DNA from 2 places in the Comamonas thiooxydans genome. Region 1 is predicted to be linked to the other one. Evidence: riboswitches for the same ligand, from Rfam matches in the RefSeq annotation. Region 1 holds a riboswitch; the other holds the start of a gene.
What was found. Region 1 has a riboswitch for cobalamin ahead of CTR2_RS10485 (TonB-dependent receptor). Riboswitches for the same ligand answer to the same signal wherever they lie in the genome.
Positions count from the first base shown of each region.

Region 2: it holds a riboswitch for cobalamin, as region 1 does, so the genes downstream of both, CTR2_RS16050 (ABC transporter substrate-binding protein) here and CTR2_RS10485 (TonB-dependent receptor) in region 1, are expected to answer to the same signal.

Region 1 is NZ_AP026738.1:2,269,298-2,277,142, forward strand. It holds gene CTR2_RS10475 (FecCD family ABC transporter permease) at 1-499, opposite strand, end outside; gene CTR2_RS10480 (ABC transporter substrate-binding protein) at 496-1,557, opposite strand; gene CTR2_RS10485 (TonB-dependent receptor) at 1,628-3,760, opposite strand; cobalamin riboswitch at 3,918-4,160, opposite strand; gene CTR2_RS10490 (DUF2721 domain-containing protein) at 4,422-4,916, shown strand; gene CTR2_RS10495 (hypothetical protein) at 4,931-5,260, shown strand; gene CTR2_RS10500 (HTH-type transcriptional regulator ArgP) at 5,262-6,182, opposite strand; gene CTR2_RS10505 (LysE/ArgO family amino acid transporter) at 6,274-6,924, shown strand; gene CTR2_RS10510 (hypothetical protein) at 6,983-7,291, opposite strand; gene CTR2_RS10515 (Lrp/AsnC family transcriptional regulator) at 7,447-7,845, opposite strand, start outside.
Region 2 is NZ_AP026738.1:3,467,008-3,474,852, reverse strand. It holds gene CTR2_RS16070 (hypothetical protein) at 1-612, shown strand, start outside; gene CTR2_RS16075 (hypothetical protein) at 1-89, opposite strand, end outside; gene CTR2_RS16065 (hypothetical protein) at 944-1,429, shown strand; gene CTR2_RS16060 (hypothetical protein) at 1,460-1,792, shown strand; gene CTR2_RS16055 (GNAT family N-acetyltransferase) at 2,477-2,989, opposite strand; cobalamin riboswitch at 3,057-3,281, shown strand; gene CTR2_RS16050 (ABC transporter substrate-binding protein) at 3,370-4,419, shown strand; gene CTR2_RS16045 (FecCD family ABC transporter permease) at 4,472-5,548, shown strand; gene CTR2_RS16040 (ABC transporter ATP-binding protein) at 5,545-6,348, shown strand; gene CTR2_RS16035 (pseudoazurin) at 6,345-6,821, shown strand; gene CTR2_RS16030 (OprD family outer membrane porin) at 6,831-7,845, shown strand, end outside.

The DNA of each region.
Region 1 (7,845 bases):
CACCGCCAAAAGCGCCCAGCGGCAGGGCCAGCTCGCCCGCAAAGGCCAGTGTGCCAAAGGCCAGTACGCTGACCGCGCCTACCGAAGCGCCAGACGACACGCCCAGCAGATAGGGGTCGGCCAAGGGATTGCGCACCATGGCTTGCATGGCCACGCCCACCACGGCCAGACCTGCTCCGGCCAGAGCGGCCAGCAGCACGCGCGGCAGGCGCACCCGCCAGACGATTTGCTGCTGGGCCACGGTCCAGTCACCTCCGGACCCACCAAAGCTCAAGCCCAGGTTGTTGAGCTGCAGGCCTATTTCATGCGCCGTGATCTGCCATGCCAGTTGCGGCGCCATGCGCACCGGCCCCAGCGTGATGGCCAGCGTGAGCGAAAGCAGCAGCAGCGCGATCAACGCCGCCAGCCACAGTGCCAGTTGACGGCGCTGGGCCGAGAAAGCATTGGCGGTGGCGCTGACCGAAGCCGCACTGCTTGGGTGCTCGGCGGTCTGCATCATGGCTCGCTCACCTGCTCGGGTATCTGCTCGGGGTGCAGCGCATGGGCCAGGCGCTGGGTGGCGGCGACATTGCGCGGGCCTGGCGTTGCCTCGGCAAACTCCAGCAGCACGAACTTTTGCTCGCGTATGGCCTTGAGGTGGGCCAGCTCGGGCTTGGCCAGTAGAAACTGGCGTTTGCCGTCGGCCACGGGCCTGTCGTTATCGACGATGACTATCCAGTCCGGTTCGCGGGCAATCACGTCTTCCCAGTTGCCGCGCATCCAGCTGCTGTCCAGATCGTCAAAGATATTCGTTGCGCCCGCGGCCTCGATCATGGCCTGGGGCATGGCATAGCGGCCCGTGGTGACGGGGATGTCTGTGCCGCTGTCAAACACAAAGACCTTGGGTTTGTGGCTCACGTTCTGGAGGGCATCGGTCACGCGCTGCAGCTGGGCGCGCTGCTTGCCCACCAGCGCCTGGGCGCGTGCCTCGATGTCAAAGATGCGGCCCAGGTTGAGCAGGTCGTTGAAAGTGTCTTCCAGCGAAACGCGCTCGCGAGCCACCTGGCGTATGCAGGATTCGCTGAGCACATAGCTGGCAATGCCCAGCTCCTTGAGGCTGGCAGGAGTGATCTGGCCGGGTCTGAAGCCATAGGACCAGCCGCTGAAGACAAAGTCCGGCTGGGCGTTGAGCAGGGTCTCCAGGTTCATGCCCTGGCTGGACAGATCGGGCACGCCGGCCAGCAGCGGCTGCATGGTGGTGGGCAGGCGGCTGATGTCGCGCAGACCGCCATAGCCCACAAGCCTGTCCTGCAGGCCCAGGGCAAGAAACATCTCCAGCAGATTGATGCCGTGCACCACGGCACGCTGCGGAACTTTGTCATAGACCACGGGCTGGGTGCAGACATCGATGGTGAGCGCTGTTTTTGCCGCCTTGCTGGTTGAGGCTTGCGGGATGCTGCCGGCCTGATGGCTTTCGCCGCAGGCGCTGAGCGCTGCTGCCGAAGCCAGCATCGCGACAAACCATAGTGGTTGCTTCAGTAACAGGAGCTGCTGGCGAATGTACTTAAAGGACTTCATGGCTGAAAGTGTCTGAACTCAAGAAAATACAAGCGCAGGCAGCTACTGATATCAAAGCGATGCATGGCACTTAGAACGTGAACTCGGCCGTGAGATCGACGCGCCGCCCCTCACCCGGGTAAGCCTGTGCCGCCCTGGCGCTGGAGACGGCCGAGTAGGTGTAGAGCTTGTCCGTCAGGTTGCGCAGCGTCAGTCGATAGGTGCTGTGCGGCTGGGGACGCCAGCTCAGTGCAGCATCCCAGACGGTGTAGCCGCCACTGCGCGCGGTGTTGGCGTTGTCCGCAAAGCGGCTGCCCACTGCACGTGCGCCCAGCGATGCCTGCCAGCGGCCCAGGGTGTTGTGGGTGGTGTAGTGGGCCCACAGATTGGCGGTGTTGCGCGCCACGTTGGTGGGACGCTTGCCGGAGCGGTCGGCGCCACCGGCTTCGATCAGTTGGTCATACTTGGCGTCGACAAAGGCGTAATTACCCTCAAGGCGCCAGTTGGGTGACAGGCGCATCACCGCGCTCAGCTCCAGCCCCTGCGAGCTTTGCTTGCCGCCTTGCACGGACAGCAAAGCGTTGTTCGGGTCGCGCGTGATGATGTCTTTCTTCTCGATGCGATAGGCAGCGGCCGTCCATTCGCCCTGGCCCTGGGCGAACTGCTGCTTCAGGCCCAGCTCAATCTGGCGTGCCGTGGTCAGCTTGAAGGGGCTGTTGCCCAGGTTCAGGGTCAGCACATTGGTGACGGGGTCATGGCCTTGGGATAGCTGGCCGTAGAGGCTGGTCTGGGCACTGAGCTTGTGCGTCAGACCCAGGCGCCAGGCCGTTCCGTTCAGACGTTTGTCGAAGGAGCCGCTGCCCACCAGGTCATTGCGCTCAAAGTCCGTGAGGGCGCGGCGTATGCCGGCCAGCAGCAGCCATTTGTCGCTCAGCGTCCAGGCATCCTCGGCATAGAAGTCATGCGTGGTGGCCTGAGTGCGATAACTTGGCAGCATGGGCGAAGTATTGGGCCAGTAGCCCAGCGAGGGCTCGTTCACGCCGATGGTCGCGCTGCCCGCATAGTCGTTGCGTGCAAAGTTGAACCGGGCGCGGCTTACCTCCCAGCCCGCTACTACTTTGTGTGCACCGGCCTGGATGGTAGTTTCCAGCCGATTGCCGGTCTGGGCCAGATCGTGGGCCAGCTCCAGATAGTCACCCAGCGTCACTTGCTGCTTGCTGGGGTTGTAGCTATAGGCTTCGATGTTGCGCCAGTAGCGGTCGGCCTTGAAATGGTAGAGCTCGTTGCTCACGCTCAGCCAGTCGTTGACCTGGTACTGGACACGGGCGCGCACGCGCTTGTCCTTGATGCGGATATCGCTGTCAGCGGTGTTGAAGTTGCGTCCCAGCAGCTCGGGCACGATGGCACCGTTCATGGTGGGCGTGCCGAAATAGCGTGCAGGTTTTTCGTCGCTGACATCGGCCAGCAGTTCCATGCGCAGGGCCGCCGTGGGTTGCCAGCGCAGCGTGCTCATCAGCTTGCCGCCGCTGGCGCGGCTCATGTCGTGCTCGCCATTTGTGTGGTGGCCATAGGCATCCAGGCGGTAGCTCAGCGTGTCGCTCAGTGCGCCGCCCATGCCCAGACCAAGCTTGGCCGTACCGTGCGAGCCGGCCCCGACCAGTACTTCGCGCACCGTCTCCTTGCTGGGCTGCTTGCGCACCACATTGGCCGTGGCGCCCACGGTACCCGTGCCATAGACGATGGAGGCAGGGCCGCGCAGCACTTCCACGCGCTCATAGCCCCAGCTGTTGGCAGGGTAGGGCGTGGTCGACGAGGCCACGCTCAGGCGCACGCCGTCTTCGGCGATGCCCACCGAGTTGGTGCCGGTGAAGCCGCGCGTGCTGAAGGACAGGCTGCTGTAGCTGGTTGCAGACAGTGGCGTCATGCCCACGGTGCGGCCGATGATGTCGGCCATTCGGCTGTCACCGCGCTCCTGCCAGGTCTGCTCGTCCACATAGTCGAGGCTGGCGGGCAGGTCGCGGGTGGCGATGCCGGTCCGGCTGCCCGATGTTGTTGGCTGCGACAGACCCAGTCCGCCAGGGGCGTTGTCCGTGACCTGTACGGTGGGCAGTTGTGCTGCCGAGGAGAAAGTGGAGGGGCTTGAGCTGTTGGCCGAAGGTTCTGCGGCCAAGGTCAAGGCAGGTGCCAAGCCGATCAGGGCAGCAGGCAGGGCGAAAGATTTCATGTCGTCAGCGAGAACTGACCAGCCTGCATGCATGTGACGAGACCATGACCGGCGTCCGGAGTGCGCCTGGGTGTGCGCGCCTGTCGCCAATCAGCTGCCGTCACGCTGCTCCCCGCAGACGGTCGTTGCAAATGCCGACTGCCGGAATTGCACCCGGACGGTCAGCGCTTAACAGGCCGGTATCCGGGCTGGCAGATTGCGCGAGGCATGCCACTTCGTCTTCCCAGCGCTGCCGCGCACCTCTTGAAGAGGCCACGTAGAACGCCAGTGACTGACTCTTGCAGGTGCAAAAGCCGTGAAGTGGATTGATCTGCTTACCGTTGCGGGGGCAGCCAAGGCTTTGAACCTTGTTCCCGTTTAACCCGATGAAACATCGGGCACCTGCTACGTTGAACAAGCTTGGCAGACCGCAGTCTGAAAGATCGTTCGCGAAAAATTATATAGCACTGGCCATCGGCAGTGACTACGAGGCGGGATCCATGGCGACAAGGACAGACACAGGGCCAGCATCGGCATTGCGGCAGGCATGCCAATTGCCGTCAAACATCTGTCGCAGTAGAAAAACAGTCATGGCTGTTTTTTGAGTGAATCTAGTCAAAACTGAGCTGACATTTGTGCATAAAAATAGAGGCTGAGAAAGCCCCCCGATTCTGAGGACACCATGAGCATCTGGTCCATCGACGCGCAGACCGTCACCCACAGCATTCAGCTCGCTGTTGCGCCGGTTTTTTTCCTGACTGCCGTGGCCGGCATGATTGGCTCCGTAGCGGGGCGGCTGGCCCGCATCATTGACCGGGCCCGCAAGCTGGAGGAAAGCCTGCGCACCCTGGACGATCACGATCTGATCGCCCGCCACCTCAAGGAGCTGCATTTTCTGCGCGAGCGCGGGCGGCTGGCCAACGTCTCCATTGCACTGCTGACGTTGTGCGGCATGTGCATAGGGCTGACCATCGTGCTGCTGTTCGTGGGCCAGGCCTACGGCGTCAACGGCCATGGCTATGCCGTGTTCAGCTTTCTGCTGGGGGTGCTGGCCTTTGTGCTGGCGCTGTGCTGCTTCCTCTGGGAGACCATCATGGCGACACGCATTCTGGACTTTCATATGCTCACCCAGGCCAGGGCGGCAGTGCGCCATGTGGAGTCCGAGCATCGCCCCTGATTGCGCTGCGAGACATGTTTTTCCTGCCTCTGATCCTGGTGCCCATCGTCTTCCTGATGGCACTCGTTCGCCTCTATCAGATTCCCGTGCAGCTGCGTTCGGGCCGGTTGCGGCTGGTCGAGCGCGGCAGGCCGGGCTTGCGCCTGGCCACCTTGCTGGCCTATGCCGGGCTGCTGACGGGCAGCGGGGCATTGCTTGCGGCCTTGGTGTATGCAAGCTTTTTTGCGGCCGACCGGTGGTCGGCCTATCTGCATCTGGGGCCTTATCTGGCGCTTTATCCCTTTCTGTACCTGGCGGCAGCCTGGGTGTTCTATTACGGCCTGAAGAAGTCTGCTGTCGCCTGAGCTAGTCCTGTATGGGCTCCAGCCAGGCGGCTGCCGCATGGATGATGCAGTCGGTCAGTCGCTGCAGGCTGGCCTGGGCATTGCGGGTGTGGGCCCAGTACATGGGGATGTGTAGATCCCTGCCCGGAAGCAGTTCCATCAGATCGCCACTGGCCAGCTGCGGGGTGATCAGCTGGGCCGGGTGCATGCCCCAGCCCATGCCCAGTTCCACGGCACGGGTGTAGCCCTGGTTGGAGGGCAGAAAGTGACGCGCATTGTTGCGCCGCCCGTCCAGCCCCAGACCATGCAGCCATTGGTCCTGCAGGCTGTCCTTGCGGCCATAGTACATCATGGGCGCCCTGGCCAGCATCTGGGCCAGCTCCCTGTCCGACTCGGCCTGGGCCAGGTGACGCTGCACAAACTCCGGGCTGGCCACGGCGATATAGCGCATGCGACCCAGCGGCCAGGTGTTGCAGCCCGCAATCGCCGAGCCTGTGGCAGTGACGGCGGCCATGACTTCGCCTTCCTTGATGCGTTTGGCAGTGTGGTCCTGGTCGTCAATGCTGATGTCCAGCAACTCATTGCCGTCCTGCGTGAAAGCCGCCATGGCATCCATGAACCAGGTCGACAGGGAGTCGGCATTGACTGCCAGCTTCAGCGTGGGCAGGGCGGTTTGGCCTTCGGGGACCAGCTCGGGGTTCTTGCGGCGCAGATCGTTTTCCAGCAGCGCCACCTGCTCCACATGCAGACACAGGCGGCGGCCAGCCTCCGTTCCGGTGCAAGGCGTGCCGCGCAGCACCAGCACCTGGCCCACGCGTTCTTCCAGCAACTTGATGCGCTGGGAGATGGCGGAAGGGGTGACATGCAGCTTGCGCGCCGCACGCTCGAAGCTTCCCTCACGCAATACGGCTGCCAGTGCTTCCAGTCCCGCGTAGTCAAACATTAGAAATTCTTCATTGGATTGAGTAAATGTAATTTTACTTAATTGCTTTGCAGAGCAAGAATCCGGGCCGGTTTGGAGGAGTCAACGGCTCATGGACATGACAACTAATTTTTATTCCGCCTGGATTGCAGGCTTTACGGTGTGCGCATCGCTCATTGTTTCCATCGGTGCACAGAACCTGTATGTGCTGCGTCAGGCAGTGCAGGGCGAACATGTGAAGGCCTGCGTGGCTCTGTGTGTACTCAGCGACGCTTTGCTGGTTGCGCTGGGGGTGGCCGGCATGGCGCAGATGCTGACCAGCTATCCGGCATTGGCCCAGTATCTGACGTTGGGCGGAGCCGCATTCTTGCTGGCCTATGGTCTTTTCGCCCTGCGGCGCATGTGGTTGGCCCCGGATGCTGCCATGGAGGCTGGCGAGCGCAGGGCGGCACCGCGTGGGATGATGAGCGTGCTGGCTGCGCTGGCGGCCATCACCTTGCTCAACCCCCATGTGTACCTGGATACGGTGCTGCTGATGGGCTCCATTGGTGCCCAGCAGGAAGGCACAGGCCGCTGGTCCTATGTGATGGGGGCCGCCTCGGCCAGCTGTCTCTGGTTTGTGCTGCTGGCGATGGCGGGGCGCCGTCTCAGGCACTTGTTTGCCAACCCCGGCGCCTGGCGCGTCATGGATGGCATCACCGGCGTGATGATGCTGGGTCTGGCCTGGTGGGTGGCGAACAGCGCTTTGGGAATGGAAATTTGAGTCTCAGGTTGCGCCAGCGCCACTCATTGCAGACTCTTTCACATCCCCACATTGGGCTTCAAGCCTCTGAGGCCTGTTCCCACAGACCCACGGCTTCGATGAGGTTCCAGCTATTGCATTCAATGCGGTAGTGGCCTGTGGCTCCGGTCTTCTGGCTCTGGCCCTCGATCACCACAATATGCCTGCCGTGACGCTGGGCTTCCGAAATCGGGCGGATCTTGTCGTAGTTGTGCTTCTCTGCAATATCGCCACGAAAGGCAATCGTCACCTGCTCGCGCCGGGGAAAGTAGTCCTTGGCATATTTGTCCAGCGTGCGATCGGCAACCAGCGTGGCCATATCGGGCGAGGTGGCGGAAGAAGTGTTCATCATGTCTCCTCAAGAGTGGACTCTTGTTGTGTGCAGAATCTGAGCCGGTTTATGACGTGATTGTTGCATTTTGTTTCAGTTGGAGCCAGTGCCAATCTTCATGGCAGATGGCAGCCCTCGTGCGGCATCAGTTCGGGTCGCACGGCCACACGGTGTCATGGCGCAGACAGTGGCAGCTGCAGACCGGTCTTGATGCGTTCCAGCGCGATCGAGGTGCTGTAGCGGCGAATGTTCTCGTCACCTTCGAACAGACGTTTGCAGATGGCCTGATAGTCATCCATGTCGGTTGCCGTGACGACCAGGATGTAGTCGGTTTCGCCCGTCACATAGAAGCACTGCTGCACGGCCGCTTCGTCGGCGATACGCGCCCTGAAGCCGCGCGACAGGTCCGGCCTGTCGTTGACCAGCTGCACGGTGATGACCGCAGTCAGTGAGCGGCCCACCTTGACGGGCTCCAGCACGGCCACATTGGCGGCAATCACCCCGGTTTCCTGCAATCGTTTGATGCGCCGCTGCACGGCTGGGGCCGAGAGGTTGATGTGCTCAGCAATCAG
Region 2 (7,845 bases), 1.2 Mb from region 1:
AGCATCGCTGCCACAAACACGACGTCGAGCGCATCTTCAGCTACGGTGTCGGGTGCTGCCAGCTCGGGCAACGGTGCTGCGCTGAGCATGAATAGTGCAACCTCCGGTGCAACTTCCAACGCCAATGCCGCTGGTGGTGGCATTGCTGTAGGCCCTTACGGTGCCGGTGGTGCTGCGGTCAGTGGTGGCGCAACGACCTACGGTAACGTGAAGAGCCTTTCTGCAACTTCGGGCAACGCTGTTGCGGGTGGCGGTGCTGCGACCAACGCTAACGCAGGTTCTGCAGCCCTGGCTGGCTATAGCGCAGGCCCTGTCAGCGGCGGGGCAGCTGGTGCGGCCACTTCGCACACAGCCAACCAGGTTGCCACTGGCGCTGGCCCTGGTGGCGGACTGTCCTATGTGAACAGCAATGCTGGCACCACTTCCGGTTATGGCGCAACTTCGGCAGCTATTTCTGGGCCTGGCGGCGCATGGACCAACACCGGATCGGGCGCAACTTCGGTGGGTACCGTCCATCAGAACGCTGGAGCATTTGGCAACGCTGGCTACTTCTCCAACGGCGGTGGCACCTCCGGTACTGCCGGTGCAGGCTCAGCGGCCAATGCCAACTAAGGCAGCTGTCCCAAGATAGTTGTGTTTGTCCCGAGCCTGGCTGCCTGGCCGGGCTCGGGCAACGTAGGAGCAAAGCATGAAATTCTCAATAGCTCTGTTAAGTCTTTGCGTTCCTTTGTGCAGTTATGCGCAAAGTGCCGACAGCAGCGCGCAAAGCTCCTCCAACTCCTCATCCGTAGGGGCGCAACAGAACCAGTCGGTCACTATTGTCAATCCGGTTGCATCTCCGGCAGAGAGCCGATCAACGGCCACGATGGAGAGCAGATCCACTTCAACGTCAGATCAGAACATAACAACGAGTGGAACGACCACGCAAAACCTGAATAACACGGTGTCAGGAACGTCCAAGAACATCGTCGAGTACAGCGGCACATACACACTGAAGAACGTTCCCAGCGTGAGCGGTCCCAACCTCACAACCAGCAATGACACCTGCATGGGCAGCAGCAGCGGCAGTGCCAACGGCCCTGGCTTTGGCGTGAGCTTCGGCACAACCTGGACGGATGAGCATTGCAAGCGCCTGAAAATGAGCCGCGAGCTCTGGAACAAGGGCATGAAGGCCGCCTCGCTGGCTATGGACTGCATGGATCCTGCCGCTCGCGTGGCACTGGAGATCACGGGGTCGAAATGCCCGCAATCCATGACCGCAGATGAGCGTCGGAACAACTACGGGCCGGATGCTTCGGCACAAGGTAGCCCAACTCCTGCTGCGCCCCCTTCAGAGGCCCAGTCAAGTTTTGCACCGGAAGTCACTCGACCTGCGGCTGCCACCTCTGTGATGGAAGATCCACGTACAGCACAGCTGTACGACAACTAGCAGGCGTGATTCCTAATCTAGGAGACCGCTATGGGCAAGACTCTAGCTCTTTTAGCGATTGCACTATGCTGCGCTTCGTCTTTGGCTGCACCCGACTCTAGAGCCATCAATGAACCGTTGAGCATTCAACGCCAGGTCTTTGGCAGCGGTGAACAAGGTGCGACAGGGATGCAGCAAGCCGAGCCAGTGGGTGACTATGGAGTGTGGCATGTACCGCAGTACCTGCCTGGTTACCCTACTGCAGCAACGATCTGGCCCCGCGCCATACCTGTGAAATGCAAGGACAGGCAATGCGAAGGCTATGCGATTACCCCGCAGATGGGGCCAGGTGAGTACCTGTTTTTTGTGCCGACAAGCGAATAGACTGGTCAAAGGCATCACAGGGCGACAGCACTCGATTAGTGCTAACCGCAACTCACCTAACAAGGGCGGCTTCGTGCCGCCCTTGTTGATATTTGGTGTGCAGTTACGTAGCCACTCACCACTTATAAACGCACATACAGAGGACCTGTACGCGAGAACAGCGGGATGAGACAACACACCACAATCATTGGTGCAACGCGATTGTTCAGAGCAGCACCAAAATAAAGCCTTGCGCCCAGAGATCGACGCTGACACGCATTTCGAGGTGATTTCTCAGTGCCACCTGCTTTCAGTGATGTGCAGTACACAGAACGCGGCTGAGATGTAGGACGCCTATCGCTTTATTCATAGCAGCACATCGCCCTATATGCAGTCAAATAGCTACATTTAGGCGCGGGCGGGCGCATCAATTTTCAAGGGTGAACTGAAACGCTAGCGCCAGTCTGCATGGATCTACAACAATGACCAAAATCTAAAGATGCCAGACCTCTTGAGTCGTGTGCGGGAAAATAGCACGAATGCCGGATGTGGCCCCAAAGAAATTGGTAGCGCGGCTGAGGGAGTAGGTTCGAGCGCGAGGATAAAGACTGGACTTCCGGCCCGTGGGTAAACGGCGCCAGTGAAGAATATACATCTGACTCAACTCCTGGCAAACAGCCCTTTCAGGAATGCCCAAGGAACTGATCAGACCTCTTTATGCACTTCAAGCATACGTTGCATATGAATGGTTTGCCATAGCGGATCTGCTTCGCGGTCGATCACCTCGAAGCCTTGGGTCTGCCAGAACTCGACGGCCCCTGGCAAGAAGGGATGTGTGTGGAGGTAGAGCACTTGCACCTGTTGAGCCTGTGCATGTAGCTTCAATGCATCCACTAGTGCACCACCCACGCCGGATCGTCGAAACTCTGGGGCGACAAACAAGCGCACTAGCTCAACCACCTTCAACTGATGAAAGTTCAGTTGGGGAAATCTGCTGTCGTAGTCCCGGCAAGCAATCGTGGCCTGTACCCTTTGCTGGGAGTCGAGCGCTGCCAACATGCAACCGCTGCCTGAGAGGTAGGTCTCTTCGAAATAGCGCAGGTCCGGAGGAATTTCCAGCGTGTTGCCTCGCCCGGCGAACATGGCAATGCGTGCTTTTTGCAGAAAATCTTGAACCTTGTGCAACTCGCCAACACGCTGGATAGAAAAGCTGTTCATGCGGGACTTAGATAGGAGATCTGAGCGCATTCGGCACTTTGACCTAGGACTGTTGCTACAAAATCAGCTACATTACCGCAACTTTGGTTTCGCCAGAACATGCATGCGCACTCACGAATGCATGAGGGAATCCAGGGTCAGGTGCTCTTTGACACCGGCCCATGAAATGGAACTGCCCCCGCAACTGTAGGCAATGAGCCAACCATCACACAGCCACTGAACCTATGTTTGGGAAGGCGATGGCCAGCGATGATTTGCCAGTCAGGAGACCTGCCAGAGTACCAACCAATCATTGCCGGCGGGGTGTCCGGGAAGTGAGCATTTTCATCGCTCCGGTACCGCGTTGCTGATTCAGGCAGGCTGCAGGCGCATGGCTTGCTATGTCTTCCAGGGGGCTTCCGCCGCTTCTGGAGAGATATCCGATGCTGCTTCGAAGCCTTGCCGCCGCTGCCTTGCTCGCCTGCTCATGGTCTGCTTACGCGACAGACTATCCTTTGCAGCTGCAAAACTGCAGCTACACAGTCACTCTCGACAAAGCTCCCTCATCGGTGGTCACCATCGGTCAAGCAGGCACCGAAATGCTTTATGCCCTCGGGCTGGGCGACAAGGTGGCGGGCACCGCACTCTGGTTCAATCCGGTACAGCCCCGCTTCAAAGCCATCAATGACAAGGTGCCGCGCCTGTCCGACAACATTCCCAGCTTTGAGTCGGTCATCGGCAAGCGTCCTGCCTTGGTGGTGTCGCAGTTCGAATGGATGGTGGGCAAGGATGGGGTAGTCGGTACCCGCGAGCAGTTTCATGATCTCCACATAGCCACCTATGCCATGCCGGCGGATTGCGAAGGCAAAAATAATCTGGTCGGCTCGGACGGCACACGTACCGCCAGCTACGACGTGAAGGCCTTGTACAAAAGCATCCGCCAGTTGGCGCAGGTCTTTGATGTCGAAGCCCGAGGCGAGAGCCTGGTCAAGGATTTGAGCAAACGCCAGGCTCAGGCGGTGGCCAAGGTCAAATCCTCCAAGCTCAATAACCTGTCTGCAGCACTGTGGTTCTCTAGTGCTGATCTCGCAGCCGACCCTTATATGGCTGGTAAAAACGGGGTGGCAGGCTACATGATGCAGACGCTCGGTTTGCGCAATGTCGTCGGCTCTGCAGAAGAATGGCCCACGGTGGGCTGGGAAACCATTGCCAAGGCCAACCCCTCGATCCTGATCATTGCCCGCATGGATCGCCGCCGCTTTCCTGCCGACGATTACCAGAAGAAGCTGGACTTTCTCAAGAAGGACCCTGTCACCCAGCATATGGATGCCGTCAAGAACGGTCGCATCGTGATTGTGGACGCTGACGCCCTGCAAGGCTCCATCCGCCAGGTGGATGGCATGGAGCAGATTGCCAGTGCGGTGCTGAAAATCGAAGGCCTCTCCAAATAAGCCGAGCACAGCGGATGTCGCGCTTCAGGTGCGATATCCCAATCGCAGTGGCATGAATACCTCTACGCTGACTTCAACTTGGCCAGCCATGCCGGCCAGCCAGTTCCTGCGCGCAGTCCTGCTGACGATAGCCGCAGCGGCCATGCTCTTGCTGGCCATTGTTTTGGGCATAGCCATAGGTGAGACCGATATCTCGGCCCGCATTGTGTATGAGGTGCTCACCAACCGGCTGCTTGGGACCAGCTATCCGATAGATCCGATCAACGCGGGGATCGTCTGGAATTACCGGCTGACGCGAGCCTTGGTCGCCGCCAGTTGCGGGGCTGGCCTGGCAGTCTCCGGCGTTATCTTGCAGTCGTTGCTGCGAAATGCCTTGGCGGAGCCATATCTGCTCGGTATCTCTGCAGGCGCGTCCACAGGGGCCGTGCTGGTTTCGGTGGCCGGTCTGGGGGCCGGCTTCATATCGATGACCACGGGAGCCTTTTTCGGCGCGGTGTGCGCATTTGCCTTGGTGGCACTGTTAGCCCATGCCGCCGGCGATGGGGGGTTGCGCAACGGCGGCCAGATTGTGCTGGCCGGCATTGCCGGCTCGCAGCTGTTCAATGCACTGACCTCGTTGATCATCACCAAATCCGGAAGCGCAGAGCAGGCGCGCGGCATCATGTTTTGGCTGCTTGGCAATTTGAGCGGTGTGCGCTGGCCAGACACCGCTCTGACGGCCTCGGTGGCCGTAGCTGGCGTACTGGTGTGCCTGCTACATGCCCGTTCTCTCGACGCATTTGCCTTCGGCAGCGAGTCCGCTGCGGCGCTTGGGGTACCGGTGCGCCGCGTGCAGCTGACTTTGCTGCTGGCTGCAGCGTTGATGACTGCGGTGATGGTTTCGATCGTCGGAGCTATCGGCTTCGTCGGGTTGGTTATCCCTCACTCGGCACGCCTGATTGTGGGCGTGCGCCATCGACGCCTGATCCCCGTCAGTGCAGTGATTGGAGCCATCTTCCTGATTGCTGCCGACGTGGTCTCACGTACCCTGATCGGGGGACAGGTTCTGCCCATTGGTGTGATTACCGCTCTGGTCGGTGCGCCTGTGTTCGCCTGCATCCTGCTCAGGAGCCAGAAAGGTCGCTCATGAAAGAGGCCTTTGACAAGCCGAAGAATACGGCGGCCATAGAAGCGCGGGAGATCAGCTGGAAGATCCGAGGTACCCCAATCGTTCAGCAGGTCTGCTTGCAGGTGCGTCCGGGTGAAATGCTGGGGTTGATTGGGCCGAACGGCTCTGGAAAATCCAGTCTGCTGCGTCTATTGTCAGGCGTGCTTAAACCCAACTCCGGGGAGGTTCTGCTGGAGGGCCAGCGACTGCATCAGTTGCCTCGTCGTATGGTGGCGCGCCAACTGGCTTTTGTGGCACAGACTGCCGATACTGCGGATGCCATCAGTGTGACCGAGGCGGTGGAGCTGGGGCGTACTCCCTGGCTATCAGCCATTGACCCCCTGTCGAGCGTTGATCGATCGATTGTCCGAGATGCGTTGCGCGACGTCGGACTACTCTCCAAGGCAAACAGCAACTGGAGCACCTTGTCAGGCGGGGAGCGCCAAAGGGCACACATTGCCAGGGCTCTGGCGCAGCAACCGCGCCTGTTGCTGCTGGATGAGCCCTGCAATCATCTGGACGTCCATCAACAGCTGTCACTGTTGCAGTTGATCCAGCGTCTTCCAATCACCAAGGTCGTCGCGTTGCACGACCTCAATCAAGCCATGGTCTGCGACCGGCTGGCCGTCATGCATCAGGGCCAGTTGATTCAGCTGGGCGCACCTCATGAAGTGATGAGCCCGGATTTGCTGGAGCAAGTCTTTCAAGTCCAAGTTCGCACCTTGATCGATCCGCAGGATGGCTGCCGCGTTCTGCGCTTCCAGCCAATGCCAAGTCTTTGAATCAGAAAGTTCCCGGTATGCCCGTTCTTAACTCTGCCCGCTATGCAGCCTTGCTGCTGTGCATTTGTACCGCGCCTCCGGTTGCTGCAGAAACGATAGAAATCAAAATGCTCAACCGAGGCCCCCATGGAGCCATGGTGTACGAGCCCGAGTTCGTCAAGATCGCACCTGGTGACAGCGTCAAATTTCTGGCGACCAGCAGCGGTCACGATGCAGTGTCCGTCACAGGTATGGCACCGGCAGGGGCAACGCCTTTCAGGGGCAAGACGAATCAGGAAATCACGGTCACCATGACCGAGCCTGGTCTGTATGGAGTCAAGTGTCAGCCCCACTATGCGATGGGCATGGTGATGCTGATCCAGGTCGGCGACAGCTCGTTGTCCAAGCTCTCCGTGCCGGACGACGTGCCCGAACAAGCCAAGCAGCGCTTCCAAGATATTGTTGCGCGCGCTAAAGCAACTGCTGCTCGGTAATTCAGTGTCATGAGTCCGATATCAACGCGTTCAGGCGCATCGTGCTTGCGCCTGCCTCCACAAATGAATCTGATGAGAGTCTGTCCTTTTCATCTCTATACGCTGAGCGCAACACTGCTGTGCGCAAGCGGTGCTGCAATTGCCGGTGCACAAGATGATGCCAAGGGCTTTGTCGAAGGTAGCGCACTCAATATGCAAAACCGGGTGCTTGTCGAGCAGCTCGACTATCAAAAAGGCAGCAGTTTTCGTGCTACCAGTTGGCAAAGGGGCCAGACCCTTGCTCGCGAATCAGCCTACGGGTTGATGCTCAACTATGAATCGGGCTATACCCGTGGTGTCGTTGGCATGGGATTGGATGCCCATGCCTATGGAGCCCTCAACCTGGGCACCGAAGCAGACCATGCACGCGCAACGCCTCGCTACGTGGCCAAAGACGGACAGGACATTCCTGATCGCTTCGGGCGAGCTGGCGCGGCGCTGAAAGTGCGAGTTTCGTCCACGGAACTCAAGGCGGGCGAGATGCGAACCAAGACACCGATCTTCAGTTCGTCCGACACCCGGTTGCTGCCTGAGACCAATCGGGGCTGGCAAGTCATCAGCAAAGACATCCCGACACTGACGCTGCAGGCGGGGCGATTCACCGGCTGGGCGGACCGCAATGCCCGCAAGAACGGCGCTGACTTGCTGGCCAATTATTCGGGCGTGACCAGCGGATCTTTCAGCTTCATAGGCGGCGCATGGGCGACACCCATCACCAATCTGACGCTCAGCAGCTATTACGGAAAATACGCCGATAACTGGAACACCGCCTACCTGGGCAGTTTCTACAAGCTTCCTCTGTCAGGCCAGCGTGCACTGTCGTTCAATCTGAACCTCTATCGCAGCACCGATACCGGCAAGGCCAAGTCTGGCGAGATTGACACCACCATCTGGAGCCTGATGAGCAGCTACGCCGCAGGCGCTCATAAATTCGGGCTCGGCTACCAGAAGGTCAACGGAAACAATCCGTTTGACTATGTGAATC